3 regions of the Streptomyces sp. NPDC094034 genome follow, and region 1 is predicted to be linked to each of the others. Evidence: riboswitches for the same ligand, from Rfam matches in the RefSeq annotation. Region 1 holds a riboswitch; each other region holds the start of a gene.
What was found. A riboswitch is a leader RNA that binds a small molecule or an ion and turns the genes downstream of it on or off. The one in region 1 is predicted to bind cobalamin.
Positions count from the first base shown of each region.

Region 1 (10,192 bases):
GTACCCACCCCCGGGCCCGCGCGGAAGACGACACCCGCGCCCGGTGGCAGCAGCCGTACGGTCGTCCTGATCAGGGCGGCGTGGGTGACATCGGGGTCGTCGCCCGCGTCCTTGACGACACCCGCCGTGGCCCGGTCCCCGGCGGTCAGGTCCTCCGTGGCCAGGGCGAAGGACGGTGTCACGCCCTTCGGCAGCGTGATCGGCACCGGGTCGGGGAACTCGCCGGTCAGCAGCGCCGTGTACGCGGCCGTCGCCGCCGCCGTCGCGCAGGCACCGGTCGTCCAGCCGGGCCGGAGGCCGGTGTGCTTGAGTTGGGCGGCGCGCCCGCCCCGCCCTCCATCAGACATGGAACGACCTGCCTCCGTCATGGAAAGACCCGCCGACGATGAGTGAACCGACCCCGGCCCCGGCCCTGACTTCGGCCCCCGCCCATGTGCTGATCCTCGGCGGTACGACGGAGTCGCGCCGGCTCGCCGAGCGCCTGTACGGCGACGGCCGTCTCCGCGTCACCAGTTCCCTCGCAGGCCGTGTCGCCCGGCCCGTACCGCCGCCCGGCGAGGTACGGATCGGCGGGTTCGGCGGCGCCGAAGGGCTGGCGCGCTGGCTGCGCGAGCATCGCGTGGACGCGCTCATCGACGCCACCCATCCCTTCGCCGGCACCATCAGCCGCAACGCGGCACACGCCGCCGCGCTCACCCATGTTCCCCTTCTCTCCCTGCGCCGCCCCTCCTGGGTGCCGGTCGCCGGTGACGACTGGCACGTGGTCGGCTCCCTGGCGCGGGCCGCCGAGAAGCTGACCGCGCTGCGGCGCGCGCGGGTCTTCCTCACCACCGGGCGGATGGGGCTCGCCGCCTTCGCGCACCTGGACGGCATGTGGTTCCTCGTACGGTCCGTGGACGCCCCGGAACCTCCGTGCCCGGCCCGTACGGAAGTGCTGCTGGACCGGGGGCCGTTCACCCTCGACGGCGAGCGGGAGATCCTGCGCCGCCATCGCGTCGACGTCGTGGTGACGAAGGACAGCGGCGGCGCCGCCACCGCGCCCAAGCTCACGGCCGCCCGCGAGGCGGGGATTCCGGTCGTGGTCGTCCGCCGCCCGGCCGTCCCGAAGGGGGTGGCGTCGGTGGCCACGATCGAGGACGCGGTGGCATGGCTGGCTCGGCTTCCCGGGCTCCCGGGGCTTTCCGGGCCTGCTCGGCTTCCTGGGCCTGCTCAGCGTCCGGGGCTCCCCGGGCTCCCCGGGCTCCCCGGGCTCCCGGGGATAACCGGGCTCCCGGGGCTTCCCGGACGCTCCGGATAGCGGCGCGGCGTCCAGACCACCGTCTCGTCACCGTTCTCGCCCCGCCGCGCGGTCACCGTCCGCGAGGAGCCGACCAGCAGGATCGTCCGCATGTCGACCTGCGCCGGATCGAGATCGGCCAGCCGCACGATCCGGACGCTCTCCTCCGGCCCGCCCACATCGCGGCCGAGCACGACGGGGGTGTCCGGGGCGCGATGCTCCAGGAGCAGCTCGCGCGCCTTGCCGACCTGCCAGGTCCGGCTGGCGGAACCGGGGTTGTAGAGCGCGAGCACCAGGTCCGCGCCCGCCGCCGCGTGCAGCCGTTCGGCGATGACCTCCCACGGCTTGAGCCGGTCGGAGAGCGAGAGCACGGCGTAGTCGTGGCCGAGCGGGGCGCCGACGCGGGCCGCTGCGGCGTTGGCGGCGGTCACGCCCGGGAGTACGCGTACGGGCACGTCCCGGTACGGATCGGCGGACGCGGCCTCCAGGACGGCCGTCGCCATCGCGAAGACCCCCGGATCGCCGCCCGAGACCACGGCCACGCGGCGGCCCCGCCGCGCGAGGTCGAGGGCGAACTCCGCGCGCTCCGACTCCACCTTGTTGTCGGAGCCGTGGCGCCGCTGGCCGGGGCGGACCGGAACGCGGTCCAGATAGGTGGTGTAGCCGACGAGATCCTGGGCGGCGGCGAGGGCGCCGCGCGTCTCGGGCGTGAGCCAGAGCGGTCCCGCGGGTCCCGTCCCCACGACCACCACCTCGCCACCCGATCCGCCGCTCTCGCCCCTCTCGTCGGCCTCGCCGTTCTCGCCGTTCTCCTCGGCCTCGCCGCTCTCGTCGCCCTCGCCGGACGGTTCGTCGTGGGCCCCGGGCACGGAACGCGGGGCGACCCGGCTCGGCAGCACCGCCACCGAGAAGTACGGGACCGACTCCGGGTCCGTGTCGGCCAGCGCCCCGGTGCGTTCGCCACTCATCGTGGCGCGCTCGACGTACCGCGCGTCCGCCAGCCGGCCCGCGCGCTCGACCGCCCGCCGTACGGTCGGGAACGTACGCCCCAGCTTCATCACCACCGCCGAGTCCGCCGAGGCCAGCCGGGCCGTCAGCTCCTCCTCCGGCAACGTGCCCGGCAGGATCGTCAGCACCTCCTCGCCCTCGACGAGCGGGGTTCCGAGCCGCGCCGCCGCCGCGCTCACGGACGTCACACCGGGGATGACCTCGGTCGGATAGCGGTCGGCCAGCCGCTTGTGCATGTGCATGTACGAGCCGTAGAAGAGCGGATCGCCCTCGGCGAGCACCGCGACCGTGCGCCCGGCGTCCAGATGGGCGGCGAGCCGGGCGGCCGACTCGGCGTAGAAGTCGTCCATCGCGCCCTGATAGCCGCCGGGGTGGTCGGTGGTCCCGGTGGTGACCGGGTAGACCAGCGGCTCCTCGATGTGGTCGGGGCGCAGCTGCCCGGCGGCGATGGACCGGGCTATGGACCGGCCGTGGCCAGCGCTGTGATACGCGATCACATCGGCCTCGGCGATGATCTGTACGGCCCGTACGGTCATCAGGGACGGGTCTCCCGGGCCCAGCCCGACTCCGTACAGCCGGCCCACGCCACGTTCGCCGGCCGGGGGACGCGCGTGCGAGATCTGCTCACCGGTGCTGCTCCGCACGGTCATTCTTCCTCGCTCGCGATCGCGTTGACGGCCGCGGCGGCGAGGGCGCTGCCGCCGCGCCGTCCCCGTACGACCAGGTGTTCCAGGCCGGAGAAGTGTCCGGCGAGCGCGTCCTTGGACTCGGCGGCGCCGATGAAACCGACCGGCACCCCGATGACCGCCGCCGGGCGCGGGGCGCCGTCCTCGATCATCTCCAGCAGCCGGAAGAGGGCGGTCGGCGCGTTGCCGACGGCCACCACCGCGCCCTCCAGCCGGTCCCGCCACAGCTCCAGCGCGGCGGCGCTGCGGGTCGTCCCCAACTCGGCGGCGAGGGCGGGCACCGACGGGTCGGAGAGGGTGCAGACGACCTCGTTGTCCGCGGGCAGCCGCTTGCGAGTGACCCCGCTGGCGACCATGGCCACATCGCACAGCACGGGCGCGCCCGCGCGCAGCGCCTCGCGGGCGCGGATCACCACACCGGGGCTGAAGGCGAGGTCACGCACCAGGTCGACCATGCCGCAGGCGTGGATCATCCGCACCGCGACCTGCGAGACCTCGGCCGGCAGCCCGCTGAGATCCGCCTCGGCGCGGATCGTGGCGAAGGACTGGCGGTATATCGCCGCGCCGTCCTTCTCGTACTCGAACCCTGTGGGCACTGTGGACACCGTGGTCTTCTCGCTCATCTCGTCAATGGGGTGGTGCGTGCCGCCGCGACCGCGTCGGCGAGTTCTGGTCCTGCGGTGATGGTGTTCGGGCCATCTCCCTGTACCTGAACCTGTACTTGGTCCCGTACCTGGTCCTGTACCTCGTCCTGTACGGAGATGTCGTAGCGGCCTTCGCCCGTGGCGACCACATCCACCCAGCGGCCCCGCGGATGGCCGCAGCGGCGCGCGCACCCCGACCAGTACACGGGCAGTCCGCCCGAGCCGTGGGACACAGCACGGGAGTCGGCACGGGAGTCGGTACCGGACAGGACCGCCGCCGTAGCGTCCGACCGTACGTCGGCCAGCGCCTTCGCACAGCCGGGCCGGCCGGTGCAGGCGCCGACCCCGTACCAGAGGGAGTCGGGGGCGGTGATCAGCCCGGCCGTACGGAGCCGGTCCAGGACGGCGTCGGCCACGGCCGGGGCCACCCCCGGCACGATCACTCCGCGCCAGGGGGTCACGCGCAGCGGTCCGTTCGCCGCCGCCGCGAGCAGCCGCAACTGCGCCGCGGTCAGTCGGCCGAGGCGGGCATGGACGGAGAGGGCCACGGTCCCGTCGGGCGACCGCACGGGACCTGGAACGGGAGGACCCCCTTGCGGCCCCGATGTCGAGCCCGGTTCCGGCGTCGAGCCCGCGTCCGGTGTCGAGTGCGGTTCCGGTGTTGAGCCCCGTTCCGCCGTCGAGCCCGCTTCCGGTGTCGACCCCGGTCCCCGCCCCGGAGCTCCCGCCACGTCCTCCGTCGCGATCCCGGCATCCGTCAGCGCCGCCCGCAGCGCCGCGTCCAGCCCCCGGCCGTCCTCGGCGGGCAGTTCCCGTACCCGCCAGGCCCCCGAGCCGCCCGCCTCCGCGAGCGTGAGGAACGTCTCCGCCGCCAACAGGGCCGCGCGCGGGGCGTCCTCGGGCGCCACACACGGGCCCGACCGGTTTGCCCCGGTACGTACGGCGACCGATCCGTCCCGGCGTGCGAGCAACGTCACATCGGCGCCGAGGGCCGCCACATCGCCGCGTCCGTCGTCCAGCGCGAAGAGGAACCGCCCGGAAAGGGTCGCCGCCCGCGCGCTCGCGCAGAGCAGTCCGTCCAGCTCGCGGGCCCACGACTGGACGTCCGCGTAAGGCAGTTCGTCCAGTCCGGCCAGCGGTGACGCGACGATGTTCCGTACCCGCTCGTGTGTCTCGGAGGGCAGCAGCCCGGCCTTGTGCAGCAGCCCGGCCAGTTCGGGGCCGCGGCTCCCGTCCAGGCCGCGCAGCTGCGCATTGCCCCGGGAGGTGAGGTCCACATGTCCGTCGCCCAGCCGCTCCGCCGCGTCCGCCAGCGTCTCGGCCTGACGGATCGTCAGCAGTCCGGCGGGCAGCCGCAGTCGGGCCAGCCGGCCGTCGTCCGCGGCGTGCAGCCGCAGCGCGCCGGGGCAGGCGTCGCCCCGCTCCCGCGCAGGGGTCCGTACGGACTCCCGTACGGCGGCCCGCGGGGGCGCTTCGTCCCGGTTCACGGGTGTTGGCGAGGTGGGCGGCATGGCGGCGAGCATACCCACGTACCCGCACCCGCTCCCGTCCCGCCGCCCGGCCGCCGACGCTCCGTACCGCCCCCCGCGCCGGACCGGGTTCCGGGCCCCCTCCCCGCCCGTGACCTCAGCACTTACTATGCAGACGACGGCCTGCCCAGGCCCGTCAACGCCAGCGACGGCGTCATGGGGAGGAAGCCCGGTGCGAACCCGGCGCGGTCCCGCCACTGTGAGTCCGGCAGCAGCCGGGCGAGCCAGGAACTCCCGCCGTCCTCCACACCTCGCCCGGGGCGCGGACCCCGAGGAAGGCCAGACGCCGCATGCTTCTGCTCCTGTCGACGTCCGACACCGATCTGCTGAGCGCCCGCGCGGCGAACGCGGCGGGCGGGCCCGTCCCGTACCGCTTCGCGAACCCCGCCAGGCTCGCGCTCGACGAACTGCCCGCGCTGCTGGAGGGCGCCGACCTCGTGGTCGTACGGCTCCTCGGCGGGCTGCGCGCCTGGCAGGACGGGATCGATCTGCTGCTCGCGGGCGACCGGCCCCTCGTGGTCCTCACCGGTGAACAGGCCCCCGACGCACAGCTGATGGAGGCGTCGACCGTCCCCGTCGGTATCGCCGCCGAGGCACACGCGTATCTCGCGCACGGCGGTCCGGCCAATCTGGACCAGCTCGCGCGGTTCCTCTCCGACACGGTCCTGCTGACCGGCCACGGCTTCGAGCCGCCCGCCGCCGCGCCCACTTGGGGCCGGCTCGACCGGCGCGTCAGGCCGCCCCGCTTCGGCCGTCCCGGACACAGCGTGGTGGAGTTGGCCCCGACCGTCGCCGTCCTCTACTACCGCGCGCACCACATGAGCGGCAACACCGCCTTCGTGGACACGCTGTGCTCGGCGATCGAGGACGCGGACGCCCGGCCCCTGCCAATCTTCGTCTCGTCCCTGCGCGCGCCCGAGCCCGAACTGCTGGCCGCCCTGCGCGAGGCCGACGCCATCGTCACGACCGTGCTCGCCGCCGGGGGCACCAAGCCCGCCGAGGCATCGGCCGGCGGGGACGACGAGGCCTGGGACGCGGGCGCGCTCGCCGCGCTCGACGTGCCGATCCTCCAGGCCCTCTGCCTCACCGGCAGCCGCGCCGCCTGGGCCGAGAGCGACGAGGGGCTGTCCCCGCTGGACGCCGCCTCGCAGGTCGCGGTGCCGGAGTTCGACGGTCGCCTCATCACCGTCCCGTTCTCCTTCAAGGAGCTGGACCCGGACGGTCTGCCGGTCTACGTCGCCGACCCCGAGCGGGCCGCCCGGGTGGCCGGGATCGCCGTACGCCACGCCAGGCTGCGCTATGTCACGAACGCCGACAAGCGCGTCGCGCTGGTGCTCTCCGCGTACCCGACGAAGCACTCGCGCATCGGCAACGCGGTCGGCCTCGACACCCCGGCGAGCGCGGTGTCCCTGCTGCGCCGACTGGTCCAGGAGGGCTACGACTTCGGTGCAGAGCCCGTCCCCGGTCTGGCCTCGGGCGACGGCGACGAGCTGATCCACGCCCTCATCGAGGCCGGAGGCCATGACCAGGAGTGGCTGACCGAGGAGCAGCTCGCCCGTAACCCGGTCCGTATCCCGGCCGCCGACTACCGGCGGTGGTACGGCCAACTCCCCGCCGAGCTGCGCGAGTCGGTGGAGCGGCACTGGGGACCGCCGCCCGGCGAGATGTTCCTGGACCGCAGCAGGGCCGCCGCCGGCGGGGACCCGGACGGCGACATCGTGCTCGCCGCCCTGCGGCACGGCAATCTGCTGATCCTCATCCAGCCGCCGCGCGGCTTCGGCGAGAACCCGATCGCGATCTACCACGACCCCGATCTGCCGCCCTCGCACCACTACTTGGCGGCCTATCGCTGGATCCAGGCCGGCCGCGAGGACGGCGGCTTCGGCGCCGACGCGATGATCCACCTCGGCAAGCACGGCAATCTGGAGTGGCTGCCCGGCAAGAACGCGGGAATGTCGGCGGCCTGCGCCCCCGATGCCGCGCTCGGAGATCTGCCGCTGATCTATCCGTTCCTGGTCAATGACCCGGGCGAGGGTACGCAGGCCAAGCGGCGCGTACACGCCACGCTGGTGGACCATCTCGTCCCGCCGATGGCGCGCGCCGAGTCGTACGGCGACATCGCGCGCCTTGAGCAGCTGCTCGACGAGTACGCGGCGATCTCGTCCATGGACCCGGCGAAACTGCCCGCGATCCGCGCCCAGATCTGGACCCTGATCCAGGCGGCCAAGCTCGACCACGACCTGGGGCTCGAAGACCGGCCGGACGACGACGGGTTCGACGACTTCCTGCTCCATGTCGACGGCTGGCTCTGCGAGGTCAAGGACGCGCAGATCCGCGACGGTCTGCATGTGCTGGGCGGCGCGCCCACCGGCGGGGCGCGCGTCAATCTGGTCCTGGCGATCCTGCGCGCCCGGCAGATCTGGGGCGGTACGGCCTCCCTGCCCGGTCTGCGCGAGGCCCTTGGGCTCGACGAGTCGGCGGCGACCCGTACCGGCGCCGACGAGGCGGAGGAGCGGGCCCGCGCGCTCGTCCAGGCGATGGAGGACGCCGGCTGGGACCCGGCGGCGGTGGCGGACGTGGCCGACGGGCTCCCCGAGGGCGTCGCGGCGATCCTCGGCTTCGCGGCGCGCGAGGTCGTACCGCGCCTCGCGGGCACCGTCGACGAGATCGAGCACGTGGTGCACGCGCTGAGCGGCGGATTCGTCCCGGCGGGCCCGTCCGGGTCCCCGCTGCGCGGCCTGGTCAATGTCCTGCCGACCGGCCGCAACTTCTACTCCGTCGACCCCAAGGCCGTACCGAGCAGGCTCGCCTGGGAGACCGGCCAGGCCCTCGCCGACTCCCTCCTCACCCGCTACCGCACCGACAACGGCGAGTGGCCGACCTCCGTCGGGCTGTCCCTGTGGGGTACGAGCGCGATGCGCACCTCGGGCGATGACATCGCGGAGGCGCTGGCGCTGCTGGGCGTCCGCCCGGTGTGGGACGACGCGTCGCGGCGGGTGACGGGTCTGGAGGCGATCCCCCTCACCGAGCTCGACCGGCCGCGTATCGATGTCACCCTGCGCATCAGCGGCTTCTTCCGCGACGCGTTCCCGCACGCGATCGGGCTGCTGGACGACGCGGTACGGCTCGCGGCCTCGCTGGACGAGCCCGCCGACGCCAACTTCGTACGCGCCCACGCCCAGGCGGACCTGGCCGAGCACGGCGACGAACGCCGCGCCACGACCCGGATCTTCGGCTCCCGCCCCGGTACGTACGGCGCGGGCATCCTCCAGCTCATCGACAGCCGCGACTGGCGCACCGACGCGGACCTCGCCGAGGTCTACACGGTGTGGGGCGGCTACGCGTACGGCCGGGAACTGGACGGCCGTCCGGCGCGCGACGAGATGGAGAGCGCGTACAAGCGCATCGCGGTGGCCGCCAAGAACACCGACACCCGCGAGCACGACATCGCGGACTCGGACGACTACTTCCAGTACCACGGCGGCATGGTCGCCACGGTCCGCGCGCTCAAGGGCACGGCCCCGGAGGCGTACATCGGCGACTCGACCCGCCCCGAGACCGTCCGCACACGCACCCTGGTCGAAGAGACGTCACGGGTCTTCCGCGCCCGCGTGGTCAACCCCCGCTGGATCGAGGCGATGCGCCGCCACGGATACAAGGGGGCCTTCGAACTCGCCGCGACGGTCGACTATCTCTTCGGGTACGACGCGACGACCGGCGTGGTCGCGGACTGGATGTACGACAAGCTCACGGAGACGTACGTTCTGGACCCCGAGAACCGCGCGTTCCTCCAGGAGGCCAACCCCTGGGCCCTGCACGGCATCGCGGAGCGGCTGCTGGAGGCGGAGTCGCGCGGGATGTGGGCGAAGCCGGACCCGGCGGTGCTGGACGCGCTGCGGGCGGTGTTCCTGGAGACGGAGGGGGAGTTGGAGGGGGAGGACTGAGCCGGGCGGGGCGGGCGAGTCGGGCGGGACATTCCCGCCCGACTCGCCCGACTCGCCCGCCCCGCCGCATCGGAGACGTGCCCCCGGTCGAACCTGGTCGGCCTCGATCGGACCCGGTCGGGCCCGGTCAGGTGGGGATGGGCTTGGTCTTGGTGCAGTTCTTCCATTCGACCCAGGGCCGGGCGCCGCCGTTCTTGGGGCCGGTGGCGTATTGGGGATCGCCGGTGATCGTCTGGTTCTTCTCCTCGTGGGTGATGTCGATCCCGAAGATCTTGAAGCCGAAGCTGACCTGTCCTGCGGAGATACCGAAGCCGATGCCGAGCGAGGCGTTCCACCAGTCGGTGTTGGCGTTGTAGTCGAGCTTGCTGAGCTTGCCCTTGTCGTGGAGGAGCCGTTCGAGGTCGCTGGCGTCGGAGTCGGGTACTTCGGCCGCGTCCGAGGGGGAAGGAAGCGGGTTCTTGGCGGGGTTGCCCCTTCCGCGCAGCCAGTCCTCGACGATGGTGCTGTCGGTGTCGTTGTCGAGGATGAGTTCGGCCGACTCGGTGTGTATCTGTGACTTGGTGGATCCGCCGCCACCGCCGACGTCGATCGTCACAGGACCGGCGTTGGCGCCTGCCTCGATCTTGACGCCGCCGCCGTCCCCGGCTTCCTGGCTGGTGGTGATGACCAGCTTCTCCGGGTGGTGATCGGCGCCGTCCTTCTCCTCCTGGTCGTAGGCCGCCGCGTCGTAGGTGACGGCCACCTGCTGCATCCGCTCGCCGGTGGCGACTCCGCCCGCGCCGGCCGAGCCCTTGACGGTGAAGGTGTAGATGAAGGTGATCTTCCCGGCGTTCGGTCCGTTCTGGGCGCGCATGACGACGACGTCCTCGGTCATCGTGCCGTTGAGCACCTCACCGGATATCTTGCCGAGATCCTTGGGGCCGTCACTCTTTCCCGAGTCCTTGCCGCCCTTGCCGTTGCCCTTGAACTTTCCGCCGAAGCTCGCGTTGCCGGACGCCTCGACGGACGTCTTGGTGATGTCGACGTCGGGAGCCCTCTCGGGATCGAGGTCGGGCTTCTTCTTGTTCGCGTGGTAGCCGCAGATCATGCCCAGTTCCGAGGAGCG
Region 1 is NZ_JBEOUD010000005.1:208,147-218,338, forward strand. It holds gene ABTZ59_RS07670 (cobalt-precorrin-5B (C(1))-methyltransferase) at 1-347, opposite strand, end outside; partial or broken gene ABTZ59_RS07675 (cobalt-precorrin-6A reductase) at 386-1,162, shown strand; gene ABTZ59_RS07680 (precorrin-2 C(20)-methyltransferase) at 1,210-2,904, opposite strand; gene ABTZ59_RS07685 (precorrin-8X methylmutase) at 2,931-3,593, opposite strand; gene cobG (precorrin-3B synthase) at 3,590-5,137, opposite strand; cobalamin riboswitch at 5,246-5,399, shown strand; gene cobN (cobaltochelatase subunit CobN) at 5,434-9,087, shown strand; gene ABTZ59_RS07700 (hypothetical protein) at 9,215-10,192, opposite strand, start outside.

Region 2 (10,192 bases), on a different contig from region 1:
GCTTCCTGCCATGACCCGGTGGCTCTACGGTCCGTAATCAAGCGATTCCGCTGTCCCGAGAAACCCGTGCGAGGCCTGATATGAGCCAGCCCGTCGACTCCATCACCGGGGGACACACTCCCGAGGACATCTCCCGGCAGGACGCCGGTCCCTCATGGTCCTTCGAGACCAAGCAGATCCACGCGGGCGCCGAGCCCGACCCGACGACCGGTGCCCGCGCGGTGCCGATCTACCAGACGACGTCGTTCGTCTTCAAGGACACCCAGCACGCGGCCGATCTGTTCTCCCTCGCCGAGCCCGGCAATATCTACACCCGGATCCACAACCCCACGCAGGATGTGCTGGAACAGCGGATCGCCGCTCTGGAGGGCGGGGTCGCGGCCGTCGCGCTCGCGTCGGGGCAGGCCGCCGAGACGCTGGCGATCCTGACGCTCGCCCGCGCCGGGGACCACATCGTCTCCAGCACCTCGCTGTACGGCGGGACATACAACCTCTTCCGGCACACGCTCCCCCGCTTCGGCATCGAGGTGTCCTTCGTCGACGATCCGGACGACATCGACGCCTGGCGGGCCGCCGTACGCCCCCACACCAAGGCGCTGTTCGCGGAGACGCTGGGCAATCCGCGCGGCAATGTCCTCGACGTACGGGCGGTGGCGGACGCGGCGCACGACGCCGGGCTGCCGCTGATCGTCGACAACACCGTCCCGACGCCCTATCTGCTCCGCCCGATCGAACACGGCGCGGACATCGTGGTGCACTCGGCGACGAAGTTCCTCGGCGGGCACGGCACCACCATCGGCGGGGTGGTGGTCGACGGGGGCACGTTCGACTTCGGCGCGCACACCGAGCGGTTCGCGGATTTCCATACCCCGGACGCCAGTTACCACGGGCTGCGCTACTGGCCTGACCTGGGCCCGGGTGCCTTCGCGGTGAAGCTCAGGGTGCAGTTGCTGCGCGACATCGGCCCCGCGCTCTCCCCGCACTCGGCGTTCCTGCTGCTCCAGGGCGTGGAGACGCTGAGTCTGCGCGTCGAGCGGCACACCTCCAACGCGCTGGCGCTCGCCGAGTGGCTGGAGCAGCGGGACGAGGTCTCCGCCGTCCACTACCCGGGGCTGGCGTCCAACCGCTGGTACCAGGCCGGGCGGCGCTACCTTCCGCACGGCGCCGGCGCGGTCCTCGCGTTCGAACTGCGTGACGGGGTCGAGGCGGGCAAGCGGTTCGTGGACGGGGTCGAACTCTTCAGCCATCTCGCCAATATCGGTGATGTGCGCAGTCTCATCATCCATCCGGCGTCGACCACCCACAGTCAGCTCGGCGAGGAGGAGCTGGCGGCGACGGGCACGGCTCCGGGGCTGGTGCGGCTCTCGGTGGGGCTGGAGAACGTGGCCGATCTCAAGGCCGATCTGGAGGCGGGGTTCCGCGCCGCGAAGGCGTCGTCCTGAACACGTCCGCCGACTCGGCCACGCTCCCCCTCCCGCCGGTCACCGGTGGCTGGCAGGAGGGGGATCCGGCCGGCCGCCGCTCCTGGGTGACGCTCGACGGTCCGCTCCCGCTGGAGGCGGGCGGGGCGCTGCCCGGAGTCCGGCTCGCGTACGAGACATGGGGGCGGCTCGCTCCCGACGGCTCGAACGCGGTGCTGGTCCTGCACGCGCTGACGGGGGACAGCCATGTCGCGGGACCGGCCGGGCCGGGGCATCCCACAGGGGGGTGGTGGGATGCCCTGGTCGGTCCGGGCCGGGCGCTCGACACCACTCGCTGGTTCGTGGTCGCCCCGAATGTGCTCGGCGGCTGTCAGGGCAGTACCGGCCCCTCCTCGGCGCGGCCGGGCGGTGGCCGCTGGGGGCCGGCGTTCCCATATCTGACCCAGCGCGACCAGGTGGCCGCCGAGGCGGCCCTCGCCGACGCGCTGGGGATAGCGCGCTGGGCCGCGGTCATCGGCGGGTCCATGGGGGGTATGCGCGCCCTCGAATGGGCTGTCGGCCGGCCGGAGCGCACCGGCTCGCTGCTGGTCCTCGCGTGTCCCGCCGCCTCCTCCGCGGAGCAGATCGCCTGGGGCGCCGTCCAGATCGCGGCGATCCGTTCGGACCCCGGGTGGCAGGGGGGCCGTTACCACGACGCCCCGGCCGGCGGCGGTCCGCACCGGGGGCTGGGGATCGCCCGGCGCATCGCGCATGTGACCTACCGCAGCGAGCCGGAGCTCGGCGCCCGGTTCGGCCGGGAGCCGCAGCGGGGCGGCCATCCCTGGCAGGGCGGCCGGTACCAGGTCGAGTCGTATCTCGACCATCACGCCGCGAAGCTGGTGCGACGGTTCGACGCGGGCAGTTATGTGACCCTCACCGAAGCGATGAACGGCCATGACGTGGGCCGGGGCCGCGGTGGCGCGGCGGCGGCCCTGCGCCGGGTCCGGATGCCGGCCCTGATCGCGGGGGTCGACTCCGACCGGCTCTATCCGCCGGCCCAGCAGGCGGAGCTGGCCGCCGCCATCCCCGGGGCCGACCGGCTCAGGATCATCGAGTCGCCGTACGGGCACGACGGCTTCCTGATCGAGACCGCGCAGGTGGGCGCTCTGATCGAGGAGCTGCTGTCCGGGGCGTGACGCCCGGTCGGCGGACGGGTCGGGGACCATCGGATGGCCGAAATATGAACCGTGCTGTCGGTGATCCGCTTCAGCGCCTAAGGTGGCTGGTGCAGTCGGTTCGCCCTGCCAGCCGGGCAGGCGCGTCGTAAGAGGGAACCCGGTGGAAATCCGGGACTGCCCCGCAGCGGTGAGTGGGAACGACCGCCGTCATCAGCACTGGGTCCGAGCCGGACCCGGGAAGCGACGGCCAGTAGGAGTCCCTGTCGGTACGCGCGTTCATCCGCGCGTACGGGTACGGGACGCGCCCGCGAGTCCGAAGACCTGCCACTGCCCGCGCGCCACCGGTGCGCGCGGAGATCTCGGTGACCTCGAGGGCGGGTCGGCGTACATATCGGGCGGGTATCCGTGGCGGCACGACGCCGCCGGCCCGCCGGATCTGTTCGGCTCTTCGCGCCCGCGGTCCGTCGCCGGGATCTTGGGAGACATACTCGCGAAGGAGAGTCCCTTGACCACGAAGTCCGCAGCCGCGGCAGCCCGGGCCACCGTGTACGGCTATCCCCGTCAGGGCCCGAACCGGGAACTCAAGAAGGCCGTCGAGGGCTACTGGAAGGGCCGGATCACCGCCGACGCCCTCCGGGACACCGCGGCCGAACTGCGCCGCGCCACCTGGCGCCGGCTCGCCGACGCCGGTGTCCATGAGGTGCCGACCGGTGACTTCTCGTACTACGACCATGTCCTGGACACCAGTGTCATGGTCGGCGCGATCCCCGCCAGGCACCGCGCCGCCGTCGAAGCGGACCCCCTGGACGGGTACTTCGCGATGGCGCGCGGCACGCGGGAGGTGACGCCGCTGGAGATGACCAAGTGGTTCGACACCAACTACCACTACCTGGTGCCGGAGTTGGGGCCCGACACCGTCTTCACCGCCGATTCCGGCAAGCAGGCCGACGAGTTCCGGGAAGCCCTCGCGCTCGGTCTGACGGCACGTCCGGTGCTGGTCGGTCCGGTCACCTATCTGCTGCTGGCGAAGCCGGCCCCCGGGGTCGCCGCCGACTTCGAGCCGCTGACCCTGCTGGACCGGCTGCTGCCCGTGTACGCGGAGGTGCTCGCCGATCTGCGCGCGGCGGGCGCCGAGTGGGTCCAGTTGGACGAGCCCGCCCTGGTGGCGGAGCGTTCCCTGGCCGAACTGAACGCCGCCAACCGCGCCTACCGTGATCTGGGCTCCCTCACCGACCGGCCGAAGCTGCTGGTCGCCTCGTACTTCGACAAGCTCGGCGCGGCCCTGTCCGTACTGGCCAAGTCCCCCATCGAGGGGCTCGGGCTGGACTTCACCGGGCCCGCGGCGGCGAATCTCGATGAGCTGGCGGCGGTCGGCGGCTTGCCCGGCAAGCGTCTCCTCGCTGGTGTGGTCAACGGCCGTAACGTCTGGATCAACGACTTCGAGAAGTCCCTGTCGGTCCTCGGCACGCTCCTCGGCCTCGCCGGACAGGTGGATGTCACGTCCTCCTGCTCCCTGTCGCACGTGCCGCTGGACGTCACGGCCGAGCGCGAGATCGATCCGGGGATCGCCCGCTGGCTCGCCTTCGCCCAGCAGAAGACCGAGGAGATCGTCACGCTGGCCCGTGGTCTGGCGCGGGGCACCGGCGCCATCACGGCCGAACTGGCGGCCAACCGTGCCGACTTGGCTTCAAGGGCGGGATCGGCGCTGACCAACGACCCGGCCGTTCGCGCACGGGCCGCGGCCGTCACGGACGCGGACAGCCGCCGCCCCCAGCCGTACGAGAAGCGTGCGGAGGCCCAACGTGACCGTCTGGGGCTGCCGTTGCTGCCGACGACGACCATCGGCTCGTTCCCGCAGACCACGGAGTTGCGCACGGCCCGCGCCGATCTACGGGCCGGCCGTATCGACGCGGCGGGGTACGACAAGCGGATCGAGGCGGAGATCCGTGAGGTCATCTCGTTCCAGGAGGAGACCGGCATCGACGTCCTGGTGCACGGCGAGCCCGAACGCAACGACATGGTGCAGTACTTCGCCGAACAGCTCGTCGGCTACCTCGCCACGCGGCACGGCTGGGTGCGGTCGTACGGCACCCGCTATGTCCGGCCGCCGATCCTCGCCGGGGACATCTCCCGCCCCGCCCCGATGACAGTGCGCTGGACGGCATACGCCCAGTCCCTCACCGGCCGGCCGGTCAAGGGCATGCTGACCGGCCCGGTCACCATGCTGGCATGGTCGTTCGTACGGGACGACCAGCCGCTCGGTGACACGGCGCGGCAGGTCGCCCTCGCGCTGCGCGACGAGGTCGACGATCTGGAGAGCGCGGGCGCTTGCGTGATCCAGGTGGACGAGCCCGCGCTGCGTGAGACGCTGCCGCTGCGGGCCCGTGATCACCAGGCGTATCTCGACTGGGCGACCGAGGCGTTCCGCATCACCACCGGCGGGGTCCGCGCGGACACCCAGATCCATACGCATATGTGCTACGCGGAGTTCGGTGACATCCTTCCCGCGATCGACGCGCTGGACGCCGATGTGATCAGTCTGGAGGCCGCGCGCTCCCATATGCGGGTCGCCGACGAACTGGCCGAGGCGGGCTATCCGCGCGAGGTCGGCCCGGGTGTGTACGACATCCACTCACCCCGCGTCCCGTCCACCGGGGAGGTGGTGGACCTGCTGCGCAAGGGACTTGGGGCGGTGCCGGCCGAACGGCTCTGGGTCAACCCGGACTGCGGGCTGAAGACCCGTGGCTGGCCGGAGGTCCGTGCCGCGCTGGAGAACCTGGTCGCGGCGGCCCGGGAGGTCCGGGCCACGCTCCCGGCCCCGGCCCCGGCCTCACCGACACCGTGACACCGGGCCCGCGGCCCCGCCCTCCCCGGTCAGGGGGCGGCGGGCGCCGCGGGCTCGCGGCGGCGACGGCGGCCGGGGAGCGTTTCCCGCGCCGCGCCTACGATGGGCCCATGCCCGGACGCCATGGATCCTCACCAGCGAGCGATGCGCATCAACACACGCCCGGCACCTCCGAACTGGCCGCGGCGGCGGCGGTGTTCTCGCTGCTCGCCGACCCCACCCGACTGCATCTGGTGTGGCTGCTGACCCGGGGTGAGTCCGATGTGACCGCGCTGGCGGCCGCGTGCGGAGCGGCGCGGCCCGCGGTGAGTCAGCATCTGGCCAAGTTGCGGCTGGCGGAGCTGGTGCGGTCGCGCAAGGACGGCCGTCATGTCGTGTACGCGCTCACGGACGGACATCTCCGCCGACTGGTGGTGGAGGCGATCAGCCACGCCAACCACCAGGTCACCGGCGAGCCTTGGCACGACTGAGCCTCCCGGGCCGCGGTGGCGCCCCCAACACGTGCGTGGATGCGCACATGTGCATTAGATTGGGATGACGCACCCGACCGTCGGCCAAGGACAGTCGCATGTTCGCTGTGCTGCGCAACCGCACCTATCGGCATCTGTTCACGGCCCAGGTCGTCGCGCTCGTGGGCACCGGGCTCGCCACCGTCGCGCTGAGCCTGCTCGCCTACGACCTGGCGGGAGCGGACGCGTCCGCCGTCCTCGGGACGGCCCTGGCCATCAAAATGGTCGCGTACGTGGGCATCGCGCCCCTCGTCGGCGCCCTCGCCGGCCGGATTCCACGGCGCGCGCTGCTGGTGTCGATGGATCTGCTCCGCGCCGGTGTCGCGTTCTCGCTCCCCTTCGTCACCCAGGTGTGGCAGGTCTATGTCCTGATCTTCCTGCTCCAGTGCGCCTCGGCGGCCTTCACCCCGGCGTTCCAGGCGACGATTCCGCGACTGCTGCCCGAGGAGCGCGACTACACGCGGGCCCTGTCGCTCTCGCGGCTGGCGTACGACCTGGAGAGTCTGTTCAGCCCTGCGCTGGCGGCCGGGCTGCTGACCGCGATCTCCTACAACTGGCTGTTCGCGGGCACCGCGCTGGGCTTCCTCGCCTCGGCCACGCTGGTGGTCTCCGTACTGCTGCCCGCACCCGCACCGGTGGAACGCACCGGGAGCGGGCGCCCCAAGGCGTCCATGGGCGCCCGGCTGTTCTTCGCCACCCCCAGGCTGCGGGCCCTGCTCTGCCTCGATCTGGCGGTGGCGGCGGGTGGCGCCATGGTCACCGTCAACACGGTGGTGCTGGTGCGCGACAGCCTCCACCGGAGCGCCGGCGACATCCCTTGGGCGCTGGGCGCCTTCGGCGGCGGGTCCATGGCCGCCGCCCTGCTGCTGCCCCGCCTGCTGGACCGGGCCGGCGACCGGGCGCTGATGCTGCCCGCGGCGTTCGTGCTGCCCGGTGTGCTGGCCGCGCTCTCGCTGGGCACGGCCGTGGCGCCCGGCCGGTGGGCATGGCCCGCCCTGCTCGCCGCCTGGGCCCTGCTGGGAGCCGCCTCGTCCGTGGTGCTCACGCCGAGCGCGCGCCTGCTGCGCCGCTCCGCGACGGCCGCCGATCTGCCGGCCGCCTTCGCCGCGCGATTCTCGCTGTCCCACGGCTGCTGGCTGCTCAGCTATCCCCTGGCGGGGTCGCTGGCCGTATGGGCGGGCCTGTCCACGGCGGCCGGAGCGCTGGCCGGGGTCTCGCTGGCCGCGGCCGTCGCGGCGGTCGTCCTCTGGCCGCGCCGGGACCCCGGCCACCTCGGTCATGTGCACAGCGCACTCCCCGCCGGACATCCGCACGTACGGGACGCGGTGGCCACCGGCGCCGGGTGGTGGCACGGTCACGACTACCGTATCGACGCCCTCCACACGCGCTGGCCCGCGTCGGCGCGGAGCTCCGCCAAGGTCTGACGGCGTCCCGGCGGGCCCGGCGGTGCGCACCGACCGTATGGCGAGACACCGCTCCACAAGGCGGAATCCGGCCGTTATGCTCATCCGCATGTCCGCACCCGCTCGCCTCCTCTGTCTCGCGCTCTTCGCGAACTCGGCGTGGTGTGTCGACGACGGCCTCTGTCGCCGCTCAACCTGTCGTCGCTGATTCGGTCGCCGCCGAACCCGTAACCGACGAACACGTACTGACGAACACCGTTGTCCGCGGAACCCGTGTGCGCGGGATGCCGGACGTCCGCCGCTCCGGCCGTCGGCGGCCAACTCCTGATGCGCCGGCCCCTTCCGTACCCCGTCCCGTACCCCGTACCCCGTACCCCGTTCCCGTCCCGCACCCCGTCCCCGGAGACCCCCGCGATGACCGCACCGTCCGTGGAGGCGACGAAGCCCGCCGCCCTGCTCGCCCCCTCCCCCACCTCCCTGCCCCGTCCCGAGGCACCCCCCGCCCCGCCCGTGCGCCGGGTGCCGCTCGCCGTGTCCGCGCTGATCGCCGTGGCGCTGACCGGTTATGTGTGGTCCGCCCATGGGGCGCGGCCCGGTGTGCTCCTGCTGCTCGGCCTCGGTCTCGGCGTGGCGCTCTTCCACTCGCGCTTCGGCTTCACCTCCGCGTGGCGGCAGCTCGTCGCCGTCGGCAATGGCACCGGACTGCGCGCCCACACCCTGCTGCTCGGGACCACGGCGACCCTGTTCGCGCTGCTGATCGGCACCGGCACCGGGCTGTTCGGTTCGGTGCCCGCGCCGTCGGCCGGGCCCCTGGGCGTGGGGCTGCTGGCCGGTTCGTTCCTGTTCGCCGTGGGCATGCAGCTCGGCGGCGCGTGCGCCTCGGGCACCCTGTTCGCGGTCGGTTCCGGGCAGTCGTCGATCGTGCTCACCCTGGGTGGCTTCATCGCCGGCTCGACGCTCGCCGCCTGGCAGTTCGGCCTCTGGAAGGACCTGCCCGCGTTCGAGCCGGTCGTCCTGGCCGACCACATCGGCTGGTTCGGCTCCTGGGCCGTGACCATGCTGGCGCTCGCGCTCATCGTGCTCGTCTCGCGGCGCGTCCAGGCCCGCCGCAACCCGCCGCCCATCGGTCCCGTACCGTCCGCGCGCGGCGCCGCCGCACGGGTGCTGCGCGGCTCCTGGCCGCTGGCCGCCGGCGCTCTGGCGCTGTCCGTGCTCGGCGCCGGTGTCCTGCTGGTCTCCGGTGGCGCCTGGGGCGTCACCAGCGCGTTCAGCCTCTGGGGCGCCGAGCTGGTACGTGCCCTCGGTGGCCATCCGGAGACCTGGACGTTCTGGCAGCAGCCCAACAACGCGCAGATGCTGGCGGGCCCGGTGCTCGCCGACAAGAACAGCCTGACCGACATCGGCATCATGATCGGCGCGGCGGTGGCGGCGGCGCTCGGCGGCACGTGGACGCTCCATCGTGGCGTGCCGTGGCGGACCGCCGTCGCCGCGGTGCTGGGCGGTGTGCTGATGGGTGTCGGCGCCCGGCTGGCCGGTGGCTGCAATATCGGCGCCTATCTGGCGGGCATCGCCTCGGGCAGTCTGCACGGCTGGATCTGGGGGGCCGTCGCGATCCTGGGCACCTGGGCCGGCCTGCGGCTGCGTCCGCTGTTCGCGCTGAGCAACCCCAAGCCGGGGGACGGTATCTGCTGACCACCGGGCCGGGGGCGGGTGCCGACTCCCGCCCCCGGCCCCCCTTACCGCCTCAGGACCGCCAGTCGATCTTGAACACCCAGACGTGCTGCCCGGACCCGCGCGCCGCCGACGGCACGTCGACGACCAGCTTGCCGCCGGTCGTACGCCAGCTCAGCGGCCGGTCGTGGCCGAGCAGAGTCACCCGGTCCCCGGGCCTGACGGGCACCGGGGCCCCGACCGTCAGGGTGCTGCCCGGCCGGGTGAGCGAGTGGATGTAGAACGCCTTCTCCGGCCTGACCGTGAAGCGCAGGTCCTCGCCGAGCTGCGGCATCCTCGCCCAGTACGTACTGCCGTAGATCGCCTCGCCGTTGACCTTCAGCCACTCCCCGGTCTCCCGGAGCCTGCGCTCCATGATCTCGGGGATGGTGCCGTCCGCCCGGGGGCCGATGTCGAGCAGGAAGTTGCCGTTCTTGGAGACGATGTCGACGAGGGAGTGGATGACTTCCTCGGTCGTCATGTACTTGTCGTCGGGAGTGGCCTGGTTGTAGCCGTAGGAGCGCGGGTCGAGCCCCCGGCTGGCCTCCCACTTCGCGGTGACGACCGTGTCGTACGTCGTGTACTCGGGCGTGGTGAAGTCGTGCGGGCCGATGCCCGAGCGGTTGTTGACGGTCACCTCGATGGGGCGTGCGCGGTTCTTCGCGTGGTTGAAGTACTCCGCCAGGACGCGATGGCTGTCGTTGTCGCCGCCGATGTCGCACCAGAGGATCTCGGGGTCGTATCCCTCGATCAGTTCCAGCATCTGCGCGGCCTGGAGGTCCTTGATGTAGTCCTGGCCCGCGAAGTGGCCGGTGTAGGGGACGGGTTCCAGGGTGTACGGATTGCGCGGCGCGTGCCCCTGCCACGGGTGGTCGGGGTTGAACCACTCCGGCATCGAAAAGTACAGACCTCGGTGCAGCTGCGGGGTGTAGCGGCGGGAGGCGTCGAAGAGCTCCCTGATCAGATCGCGCCTCGGGCCCATCTTCACCGAGTTGCGGTCGGAGACCTTGGTGTCCCAGAGGGCGAATCCCTCGTGGTGCTTGGAGGTCAGCACGTGGTATTGGGCGCCGGCGTCCCGGAACAACTCCACCCAGGAGCGTGGGTCGAAGCGCTCGGCGCGGAAGCGCGGGATGAAGTCGTCGTAGGC
Region 2 is NZ_JBEOUD010000015.1:68,427-78,618, forward strand. It holds gene ABTZ59_RS16150 (bifunctional o-acetylhomoserine/o-acetylserine sulfhydrylase) at 81-1,442, shown strand; gene metX (homoserine O-acetyltransferase MetX) at 1,439-2,596, shown strand; cobalamin riboswitch at 2,675-2,921, shown strand; gene metE (5-methyltetrahydropteroyltriglutamate--homocysteine S-methyltransferase) at 3,084-5,423, shown strand; gene ABTZ59_RS16165 (ArsR/SmtB family transcription factor) at 5,534-5,893, shown strand; gene ABTZ59_RS16170 (MFS transporter) at 5,992-7,356, shown strand; gene ABTZ59_RS16175 (YeeE/YedE family protein) at 7,750-9,027, shown strand; gene ABTZ59_RS16180 (alpha-L-fucosidase) at 9,080-10,192, opposite strand, start outside.
Region 2: linked by a shared signal. The riboswitch ahead of metE (5-methyltetrahydropteroyltriglutamate--homocysteine S-methyltransferase) and the one ahead of cobN (cobaltochelatase subunit CobN) in region 1 are both predicted to bind cobalamin.

Region 3 (10,192 bases), on a different contig from region 1:
CTACCTCGTCTTCAAGAACGTGCTGGCCACCTTCACCGACTCCAATCTGCCCAAGGTCGCGGCGGTGGTCGACGGCAAAATAGTCATGAACGACGCGCCCGTCGACGCGAAGGTTCTCGGCGGGGTCGTCATGGGCATCGTGGTCGCGCTGCTCTACCAGCGGTTCTACCGGACGAAGCTGCCCGACTGGGCGGGCTTCTTCGGCGGCCGTCGCCTCGTACCCATCCTCTCCGCCTTCGCGGGTCTGATCATCGGCATCGTCTTCGGCTATATCTGGCCGGTCCTGGGCGCGGGGCTGCACAACTTCGGTGAGTGGCTGGTCGGCTCCGGCGCCGTGGGCGCGGGCATCTTCGGGGTCGCCAACCGCGCGCTGATCCCCGTGGGGATGCACCACCTGCTGAACTCGTTCCCGTGGTTCCAGGCCGGCACGTTCGAGGGCAAGAGCGGCGACATCAACCGCTTCCTGGCGGGCGACCCGACGGCCGGACAGTTCATGACCGGCTTCTTCCCGATCATGATGTTCGCTCTCCCGGCGGCCTGTCTGGCGATCGTCCACTGCGCCCGCCCCGAGCGCCGCAAGGTCGTCGGCGGCATGATGCTGTCGCTCGCGCTCACCGCGTTCGTCACGGGCGTGACCGAGCCGATCGAGTTCACCTTCATGTTCATCGCGCCGGCGCTGTACGCGGTGCACGCGGTGCTGACCGGTGTCTCCATGGCGCTGACCTGGGCCCTCGGCATGAAGGACGGCTTCGGCTTCTCGGCAGGCGCGGTGGACTTCGTCCTCAACCTGGGCATCGCGACCAACCCATGGGGGCTGGCGCTGGTCGGGCTCTGCTTCGCCGCGCTCTACTACGCGATCTTCCGCTTCGCGATCACCAAGTTCAATATCCCGACGCCGGGCCGGGAGAGCGACGAGGAACTCGCCGAGTTGCAGAAGGCCGAGGCGAAGTAACCTCTCCGCACGCTCCGTGGGCCCGGCCGTTGTCAGGAACGGCCGGGCCCACGGCCGTGCGTGGGGGCCCACGGCCGTGCGTGGCCCGGCCGCCCGTCAGATCTCGTACACCGTGCCGGGCACGGCCAGCTCCGCCGGGCCCGCGTACACATCGCGCGCGTCCGCCAGATTCCGCTCGGCGTCCGTCCACGGCGGGATGTGCGTGAGCACAAGCCTGCGCGCCCGCGCCCGCGCGGCATGGGCGCCGGCCTCACGGCCATTCAGATGGAGCCCCACGACATCCTCCTTGCCGTGCGTGAAGGCCGCCTCGCAGAGGAACAGATCCGTATCCTCCGCCAGCTCCACCAGCGGCTCGCACACACCGGTGTCCCCCGAGTACGTGAGCGACCGGCCGCCGTGCTCGACCCGGATACCGAAGGTGTCGACGGGGTGCGCGACCTTCTCCGTCCGTACCGAGAAGGGGCCGATGTCGAAGGAGCCCGGCTTGAGCGTGTGGAAGTCGAAGACCTCGCTCATCGACTTGTCGGAGGGCGTGTCCGCGTACGCCGTGGTAAGGCGCTGCTCGGTGCCCTCGGGGCCGTAGACGGGCATGGCGTCACAGCGTCCGCCGTCGAACCGGTAGTAACGGGCGACGAAGTAGGCGCACATGTCGATGCAGTGATCGGCGTGGAGATGGCTGAGGAAAATGGCGTCGAGGTCGTAGAGACCAACGTGGCGCTGCAACTCGCCAAGGGCGCCGTTACCCATGTCGAGGAGCAGCCGGAAGCCGTCGGCCTCTACGAGGTAGCTGGAGCAGGCCGATCCCGCGGAGGGGAACGAGCCTGAACAGCCGACGACGGTGAGCTTCATGGAGCGGGAACCTCCGTGGCATGGAAGGGGGGCGACGGGGGTCGTGCGGTTCGTCGAGCGTAAGGCGCGAAAGGGCGGGTCGCTCCTCCACAGTGGGCCGTTGTGGGGGAACTCACCTGGCCTGTCACCGGTTCGGCGTGGGGGTTCGCCTCCGGCGGTGCGGCTCCCGGTGGGGGTGCGGGGGGTGCGGTCGCGTTCTCGTCGGCCGGGGGCCGGGGCCTCCGGAGGTACATGTCCGGACGGCATGATTTACGTCGCGACCCTCGCCACAGTCAGGGCACGGGCGGTCGCGCGCCACAAATCACGCTTTAGTGTCCGGACACGCACCTCCTACGCCCCCGACCCCCTCCCCCCGGTGGTCGGCCCCACTCACCGCCTCGGCCAGGGTCTTGGGGACGGGTTCGGCCCGATGGCCCCGGTACCCGGCACCACGACGGACCCGCACACGACCACCGGCCCGAGCCGAAACGGACCCCGGACAACGGCCCCCGCCGGAAGGCGCTACGCCCAGAGTTGACCGCGCAGCGTCTCGATCGCCTCTTCCGTCGTCGTCGCCGTGTAGACGCCCGTCGACAGGTACTTCCAGCCCCCGTCCGCGACCACGAACACGATGTCCGCGCTCTCGCCGGCCTTCACCGCCTTCCGGCCGACACCGATCGCCGCGTGCAGCGCCGCCCCCGTGGAGATCCCCGCGAAGATTCCTTCCTGCTGGAGCAGTTCACGGGTACGCGTGACCGCGTCCGCGGAGCCGACGGAGAAGCGGGTCGTCAGGACGGACGCGTCGTACAGCTCCGGTACGAAGCCCTCGTCCAGGTTGCGCAGACCGTAGACCAGGTCGTCGTAGCGCGGCTCCGCGGCGACGATCTGGATGCCCTCGACGTTCTCGCGCAGATAGCGCCCCACGCCCATCAGCGTGCCCGTCGTGCCCAGGCCCGCCACGAAGTGGGTGATGGAGGGCAGGTCGGCCAGGATCTCCGGGCCGGTGGTGGCGTAGTGGGCGCCCGCGTTGTCCGGGTTGCCGTACTGGTAGAGCATCACCCAGGACGGGTTCTCGGCCGCCAGCTCCTTGGCGACCCGTACCGCCGTGTTGGAGCCGCCCGCCGCCGGGGACGAGACGATCTCCGCCCCCCACATCGCGAGCAGGTCGCGCCGCTCCCGCGAGGTGTTCTCCGGCATCACACAGACGATGCGGTAGCCCTTGAGCCTGGCCGCCATGGCGAGTGAGATGCCGGTGTTGCCGCTGGTGGGCTCCAGGATGGTGCGGCCCGGGGTCAGCCGTCCGTCCTTCTCGGCCTGTTCGACCATGTGCAGGGCGGGCCGGTCCTTGATCGAGCCGGTCGGGTTGCGGTCCTCCAGCTTGGCCCAGATCCGGACGTCGTCCGACGGCGAGAGCCGTGGGAGCCGGACCAGGGGCGTGTTGCCGACCGCCGCCAGCGGGGAGTCGTACCGCATCAGACCGGGTACGTTTCGAGCGCGCCGCCGGCCACGGCCGGGAGGATGGTCACGCTGTCGCCGTCGGCGAGCTTGGTGGAGACGCCGTCGAGGAAGCGGACGTCCTCGTCGTTGAGGTAGACGTTCACGAAGCGGCGGAGCTGGTTGTCCTTGGCCGGGTCGATGAGCCGCTCCCGAATGCCGGCGTGCCGGGTTTCGAGGTCGTCGAAGAGCGCGGAGAGCGTGTCGCCGCTGCCCTCGACGGCCTTGGCGCCGTCGGTGTAGGTGCGGAGGATGGTCGGAATGCGGACCTCGATGGCCATGACATGGGCTCCTGATCGGGAGATGGCGTGACGGGCGCGCGGCTGGGGCCCCCGCGCGAGGGGGTGGTGCGTACGTACGGAAAGCTGCGCTCGGGGCCGTGGCTCAGCCGGCGGCGCTGGGACAGATGGCACTGGCGAGGCGGCACAGATCGACGTGCAGCCGCGCCACGAGCAGCGGGGTGCTCGGCGTCTTGTCGCTCACGTCGTGGAAAACCATGCGGTCATCGTATCGATTCCCGATCCGCGGTCCGGCATGTGATCTCGTATCCCGGACGGTCGCTATCCGTCAGGCGGACGGCGGGAGATAGACCACGGTCGGCGCGCCGGTGGCGGGATGCGTGCTGACCTCGGCGCTCACCCCGTAGACGGCGGCGAGCAGCTCGGCGGTGAGGACTTCGCGCGGGGTGCCGGAGGCGACGATTCGCCCCTCTTGGAGGACATAGACGCGGTCGCAGTAGTACGCGGCGAGGTTCAGATCGTGCAGGGCCAGCAGATTGGTGGTCCCGGACTCCCTGATCAGGGTGAGGATGTCGAGCTGGTAGCGGATGTCGAGGTGGTTGGTCGGTTCGTCGAGTACGAGCAGGGCGGGCCGCTGGACCAGGGCGCGGGCGACCAGCGCGCGCTGGCGTTCGCCCCCGGAGAGGGAGGGGAAGGCCCGGTCCGCGAGGGCGGCGATCCCGACGCGGTCGAGGGCGGCTTCGGCGAGGGCCGCATCGTCGGCGGTGTCCGCCTCCCAGAAGCGTTTGTGCGGGGCGCGGCCCATCGCGACGACCTCGCGGACAGTCAGCTCGAAGTCCGGCTGTCCGTCCTGCGGGACGGTGGCGACACGGCGAGCCCTGGCCTTGGGGGTCATGGCGAGCAGGTCGTCGCCGTCGAGCAGGGCCCGTCCGTGGCTGGGGCGGAGCGTTCCGTAGACACAGCGCAGGAGGGTGGTCTTGCCGCTGCCGTTGGGGCCGACGAGTCCGACGGTCTCGCCGGGGGCGGCGGTCAGGTCGGCGCTGTCGACGAGCCGGCGGCCGTCGGCGGCGTAGGAGAGTCCTTCGAGCCGGAGTGACGCCGTCATGCGGGGGCTCCTTCGGGGCGGCGGCGCATCAGCCACAGGAGGGCGGGGCCGCCGGTGAGCGCGGTGAGGACGCCGACGGGCACGTCCTGGGGCGCGGCGACGGTACGGGCCGCGAGGTCGGCGACGACGAGGAGGACGGCTCCGCCCAGCGCCGCGACCGGCAGCAGGGCCCGGTGGCCCCCGCCGACGGCCATTCTGGCGGCGTGCGGGACGAGCAGTCCGATGAAGCCGACGGCGCCGCTCGCGGCCACCAGCACGCCGGTGACCAGGGAGGCGAGGACGAAGACCGCGGCACGGAAGCGCCCGGTGTCCAGGCCGAGTACGGTCGCGCCCTCCTCACCCGCCAGCAGCAGATCGAGCGGCCGGGCCAGCGTCATGAGCAGCGTGGTGCCGAGGGTGAGGACGATCGCGGGCAGGACCAGGGTGGACCAGCGGGCGCTGCCGAGTCCGCCGAAGGTCCAGTAGACGGCTTCCTGGAAGTGCTCGGGGCGTGCCGAGATGATCAGGATGAGGGTGGTGAGCGCGGAGAGGATGTACGAGACGGTGACCCCGGCGAGGACGAGCCTGCCGCCGGTCATCGTGGAACGGCGGCGGGCCAGCCCGTACACCAGCGCCAGTGCGAGGAGCGAGCCGGCGAAGGCGGCGGCGGGCATGGCGACGGTGGTGGTGATCCCGCCGCCGATGCCGAGGACCATGACCAGGACGGCGCCGGCGGACGCTCCGGAGGAGATGCCGAGGAGGAAGGGGTCGGCGAGCCGGTTGCGTACGAGCGCCTGGAGGACGGTGCCGACGACGGCGAGCCCGGCGCCGACGACCACGCCGAGCAGCACGCGCGGCAGCCGTACGTCGAGCACGATGGTGCGGAAGGGGCTGGGGTCGGCGCCGCCGGTGAGGATGGTGATCACCTGGCCGGGCGGGATGCGTACGGAGCCGAGGGCAAGGCCCGCCACGACGGCGGCGGCGAGCGCCGCCGCCAGGCAGCCGAGCACCAGGGTGTAGCGCAGCCGCCCGTGGCCGCGCGGCCTCACTTGACGGACTCGGGGTGGAGCTGCGCGGCGAGCCGTTCGATGGCGTCGGGCGCGCGTACGCCGAGGACCACGTCCGAGAGGGGCATGACGGCGAACCGCTCGTTCCTGATCGCCGGTACGTCCTTGAGCACGGGGTCCTCCAGCAGCCGCTTCTTCTTTTGGGCGACGGTGGTGGAGCCGTAGTCGTAGATGACGATGACATCCGGCTTGCGGGCGACGACCTGTTCCCAGGTGGCGTCGCCGAAGGACTTGTCGAGGTCGGCGAAGACGTTGCGGCCGCCGGCGCGGGTAATCAGCTCGTTGCCGATGCCGTTGCCGCCGGCGGTGAAGGCGGTCTTGTCGCCGCTGTCGTAGACGAAGACGGAGAGCGGCTCGACGCCCTTGAGCAGGGCCGCGGTGTCCGTGACCGTGGTGCGGGCGTCGGCGATCCACTTCTCGGCGCGGTCGGCGACGCCGAAGGTGCGGCCGGTCTCGCGGACCTCCTGGTAGATGTCGTCGAGGGAGGTCTTGTCCTTCGGACAGTTCTCCAGATTGAGCCGGGTGTCGATGCCGGCGGCCTTGAGGTCATCACGACCGCGGCCGTCCTTGGCGGCGAAGGCGCTCGCGTAGCCGCCGTAGACGAAGTCGGGGTTGGCGGCGAGCAGCCGCTCCTTGGAGGGGTACTCCTTGGCCAGCACCGGGACGCTCTTGTACGCCTTCTCGTAGGCGGGGAGTATTCGGTCGTCCAGCCAGGCGGTGCCGACGAGGGACTTCTCCAGGCCGAGCGCCAGCATCACTTCGGTGACGTGCTGGTTCATGGTGACGACCCGCTTCGGCGGCGCCTGATAGGTGGTTTTCACCCCGCAGTTGGTGACGGTGTACGGGAAGCCGGGCGCGGTGGTCGCGGCCCGCGCGCCGTCCTCCGTGTCCGGTATGGTGGCGCCGCCGCAGGCGGTGAGCGGGAGCAGTACGGCGGTGATGACGGCGGGCACGAGCGCACGGCGGCGCCGGGACAGCACAGACACGGCAGGGCCTCCTCCGGGGGATTTCCGCGTCCCCTGGCTGGTGGGAGAAGGGCGGCAGGTCAGTTCCTGGCTGCCAAGCTGGGCTTGGTCACAGTGGCGGGACCGCGCCGGATTCACACCGGCTTCCTGATCCCCACCGCCTCGGTTCGGCGCTCAGTTTGTCAGACCGCCCGAGCCCCGCGATCGGCGCCCGTCCGAGCACCGCGATCAGCGCCTCAGACGATCTCGACGTCCTCTTCCGTGACCTCGCCCTCGACGATGCGGTACGAGCGGAACTGGAAGGGGCCCGCTCCGTCGTGATCGGCGGTGGAGACGAGGACGTAGTGGGCGCCCGGCTCGTTGGCGTACGTGATGTCCGTACGGGAGGGGTACGCCTCGGTCGCGGTGTGCGAGTGGTAGATGATCACCGGCTCTTCGTCGCGGTCGTCCATGTCCCGGTAGAGCTTGAGCAGATCCGCCGAGTCGAACTCGTAGAAGGTGGGCGAGCGTGCGGCGTTGAGCATGGGGATGAACCGCTCGGCCCGGCCCGTCCCGGCGGGACCCGCGACCACGCCGCACGCCTCGTCGGGATGGTCGGCGCGCGCGTGCTCGACGATCTTGTCGTGCAGGGCCTGGGTGATGGTGAGCATGGAGAGAATATAAAGGGACGAGGGCGGCCCCCGGATCCGGGAGGGAGTCTTCCGGTTCCAGGGGCCGTCACGGTCTCGGCGGGCTATTCCGCGGAGGCGTACTCCCGGGTGGGGTCACCCGCCGTGGCGCGCGGCGCGCGGCGCTTGAGGACCTGCCAGCCGATCAGGAGACCGACCGCCCAGACCGCCCCCACATAGAGGGAGATTCGCGCGTCCTCGTCGTACGCGATCAGACAGGTGACCAGGGCCAGGAAGCCCACCGCGACCCAGCTGAACAGCGAACCGCCCGGGGCGGGGAACGACGAGGCGGGCAGCAGGCCCGCCCGTACCCCGCGCCGGTAGCGGATATGGCTGATCAGGATCATCATCCAGGTCCAGATACCGGCGGCGGTGGCCACGGACGTCACATAGCCGAAGGCCTTCTCCGGGACGATGTAGTTGAGGACCACACCGATGCCCATGAGGGCGACGGAGACGGTGATGCCGAACGCCGGGGTCTTACGGGAGTTGAGCCTGCCGAAGAGCTTCGGCGCCTGGCTGTTGGCGGCGAGGTCGCGCAGCATCCGGCCGGTGGAGTACATGCCCGAGTTGCAGGAGGAGAGCGCGGCGGTCAGCACCACGAAGTTGACGATGCCGGCCGCGAGCGGGATGCCCATCTTCTCGAAGGCGTGGACGAAGGGGCTGGCGCCCGCCGAGAACTCGGTCCACTTGACGACCGCGAGGATGACGGTCAGCGCGCCCACGTAGAAGACGATGATGCGCCAGGGCAGTGTGTTGATCGCCTTGGGGAGGGTCTTCTCCGGGTTCTCGGACTCGCCCGCGGTGACGCCGACCAGCTCGACGGCGAGATAGGCGAACATCACGCCCTGAAGGGTCATCAGGCTGGAGCCGATGCCGTTGGGGAAGATCCCGTCGTGTGCCCAGAGGTTGGAGGCGGTGGCGGTGTCGCCGGCGTCGGAGAAGCCGAGGGTGAGCACACCGAGACCGATGACGATCATTCCGATGATCGCGGTGACCTTGATCATCGAGAACCAGAACTCGACCTCGCCGAAGATCTTCACCGAGATCAGATTGACGCCGAAGAGCACCACCAGAAAGACCAGGGCGCTGACCCATTGAGGGATCTGCGGGAACCAGAAGTGGATGTAGATGGCCGCGGCGGTCAGTTCCGCCATCCCGGTGACGACCCACATCAGCCAGTACGTCCAGCCCGTGGCGAAGCCGAAGAACGGACCGAGGAACTCTCTGGCGTACTCCGCGAAGGAGCCGGAGACCGGCCGGTAGAGGAGCAGCTCGCCGAGCGCCCGCATGATGAAGAAGATCACGACGCCGGCGAGGGCGTACATGAGGATGATGCTGGGTCCGGCCTTGGCGATATTCGCTCCGGCGCCCATGAAGAGCCCGACGCCGATGGCGCCGCCGATGGCGATCATCTGGACCTGACGGCTGCCGAGCCCGCGCTCGTAGCCCTCCTCCGGGGCGCTGCCGCCGGTCGGTCCTGAGGCGGTCCCGTCGCCGCCGTACTCCTTGTCGACCTGCGCAGAGGTCATGGTCGTGCGCCCTTTCTCCATGCAGATCCGCGCCGTGCTCGGCCGCGGACCAGTTCCCGATCCCCCCGGATATGGATGGAGTGCCGCCGGCGGTCGGCCGGCCGAAGCACCCCCGGGGACAGGGGTGGCGTCCCCGGGGGGTCGTGCAGATCTATCACGGCGAACCGGGCGATCAGCGGAGCACGCTGTGGCACAGGCCACAGGGAGAAGCGGATAAATCGCACCGCGAACCGCAAAGGTCGCCGGAGCGGTGACGGGATCGTTATGGCGAATTGAGCGTCACCTGAGCGTACGGAAGGCGGCCTGCCGGGAACGGGCATATGACACACGGGAGTCAGGGCATGAGGGTTTCGACGAGCGATTCCTGGAGCGCGCCGAGCCAGAGGTACGCCATCACCATCGGCTTGCGCGGATCGGAGTCGGGCAGCCGGTACAGCTCGCCGCCCTCGTCCTCGTCGGAGACCTCCAGGCGCGTGCCGATGGTCAGCCGCAGATCGTTGAGCGCGCCGAGCCAGTGCCGGCAGTCGTCGGCGGTCAGCTTGAGTACGGCCGCGCCCCCCTCCTCCACGGCGAGCGCGTCCAGCGTGCGGACCAGCGCCATGCCGTCCTCCCGCTTGCGGCCGCGCAGGTCGTTCTCCGTGAACCGTCTGAACTCCGAGGAGAATTCGCGCAGTTCGTCGTCGTCATCGCCGTACGCGTCCGGGAAGAGCCGGGCCAGCGCCGGATCGGCGGGCGGCTCGCTGGGGCCCTCGCTGAAGAGCGAGGCGAGCGGGTCCTCGCCCTGGGCCGGCTCGTCGCCGGGCCCTATCAGCTCCAGCAGCTGCACGGCGAGCGAGCGCAGGATCGAGATCTCGACCTCGTCGAGCGCGACGGCGGCGCCACCGCCCGGGATCGCCTCGAACTGCCCGGCCATCAGGCGCGGTCCTGCGAGAGGGTGGCCCACAGCCCGAATCCGTGCATCGCCTGTACGTCGCGCTCCATCTCCTCGCGGCTGCCGCTGGAGACGATCGCGCGGCCCTTGTGGTGGACGTCCAGCATCAGCTTGTGCGCCTTGTCCTTCGGATAGCCGAAATAGGTCTGGAAGACATACGCCACATAACTCATCAGGTTGACCGGGTCGTTGTGCACGATCGTCACCCAGGGCACGTCGGGTTCGGGGACGGCGAAAGTCTCCTCGGCCGATTCGGGGCGTTCGATCTCAGTCGGGGCAACACTCACGGTTCGGGACGACCTTCTTCTCTGCGGGGGCGTGCCGGAATTCACAGCCTCACATGAACCATGCTGCCACCCGTCGCGGCGTGTCGCACAAACGGCGACGAGAAATCGTCAGAGTGACGAGTATTGGGTAGCATCGTCGTATGAA
Region 3 is NZ_JBEOUD010000017.1:104,414-114,605, reverse strand. It holds gene ABTZ59_RS17550 (PTS transporter subunit EIIC) at 1-952, shown strand, start outside; gene ABTZ59_RS17545 (MBL fold metallo-hydrolase) at 1,049-1,801, opposite strand; gene ABTZ59_RS17540 (PLP-dependent cysteine synthase family protein) at 2,303-3,253, opposite strand; gene ABTZ59_RS17535 (MoaD/ThiS family protein) at 3,253-3,555, opposite strand; gene ABTZ59_RS17530 (putative leader peptide) at 3,659-3,772, opposite strand; gene ABTZ59_RS17525 (ABC transporter ATP-binding protein) at 3,842-4,618, opposite strand; gene ABTZ59_RS17520 (FecCD family ABC transporter permease) at 4,615-5,646, opposite strand; gene ABTZ59_RS17515 (ABC transporter substrate-binding protein) at 5,643-6,641, opposite strand; cobalamin riboswitch at 6,687-6,836, opposite strand; gene ABTZ59_RS17510 (M67 family metallopeptidase) at 6,866-7,279, opposite strand; gene ABTZ59_RS17505 (amino acid permease) at 7,363-8,829, opposite strand; gene ABTZ59_RS17500 (DUF2017 domain-containing protein) at 9,164-9,742, opposite strand; gene clpS (ATP-dependent Clp protease adapter ClpS) at 9,742-10,047, opposite strand; gene ABTZ59_RS17490 (nicotinate phosphoribosyltransferase) at 10,188-10,192, shown strand, end outside.
Region 3: linked by a shared signal. The riboswitch ahead of ABTZ59_RS17515 (ABC transporter substrate-binding protein) and the one ahead of cobN (cobaltochelatase subunit CobN) in region 1 are both predicted to bind cobalamin.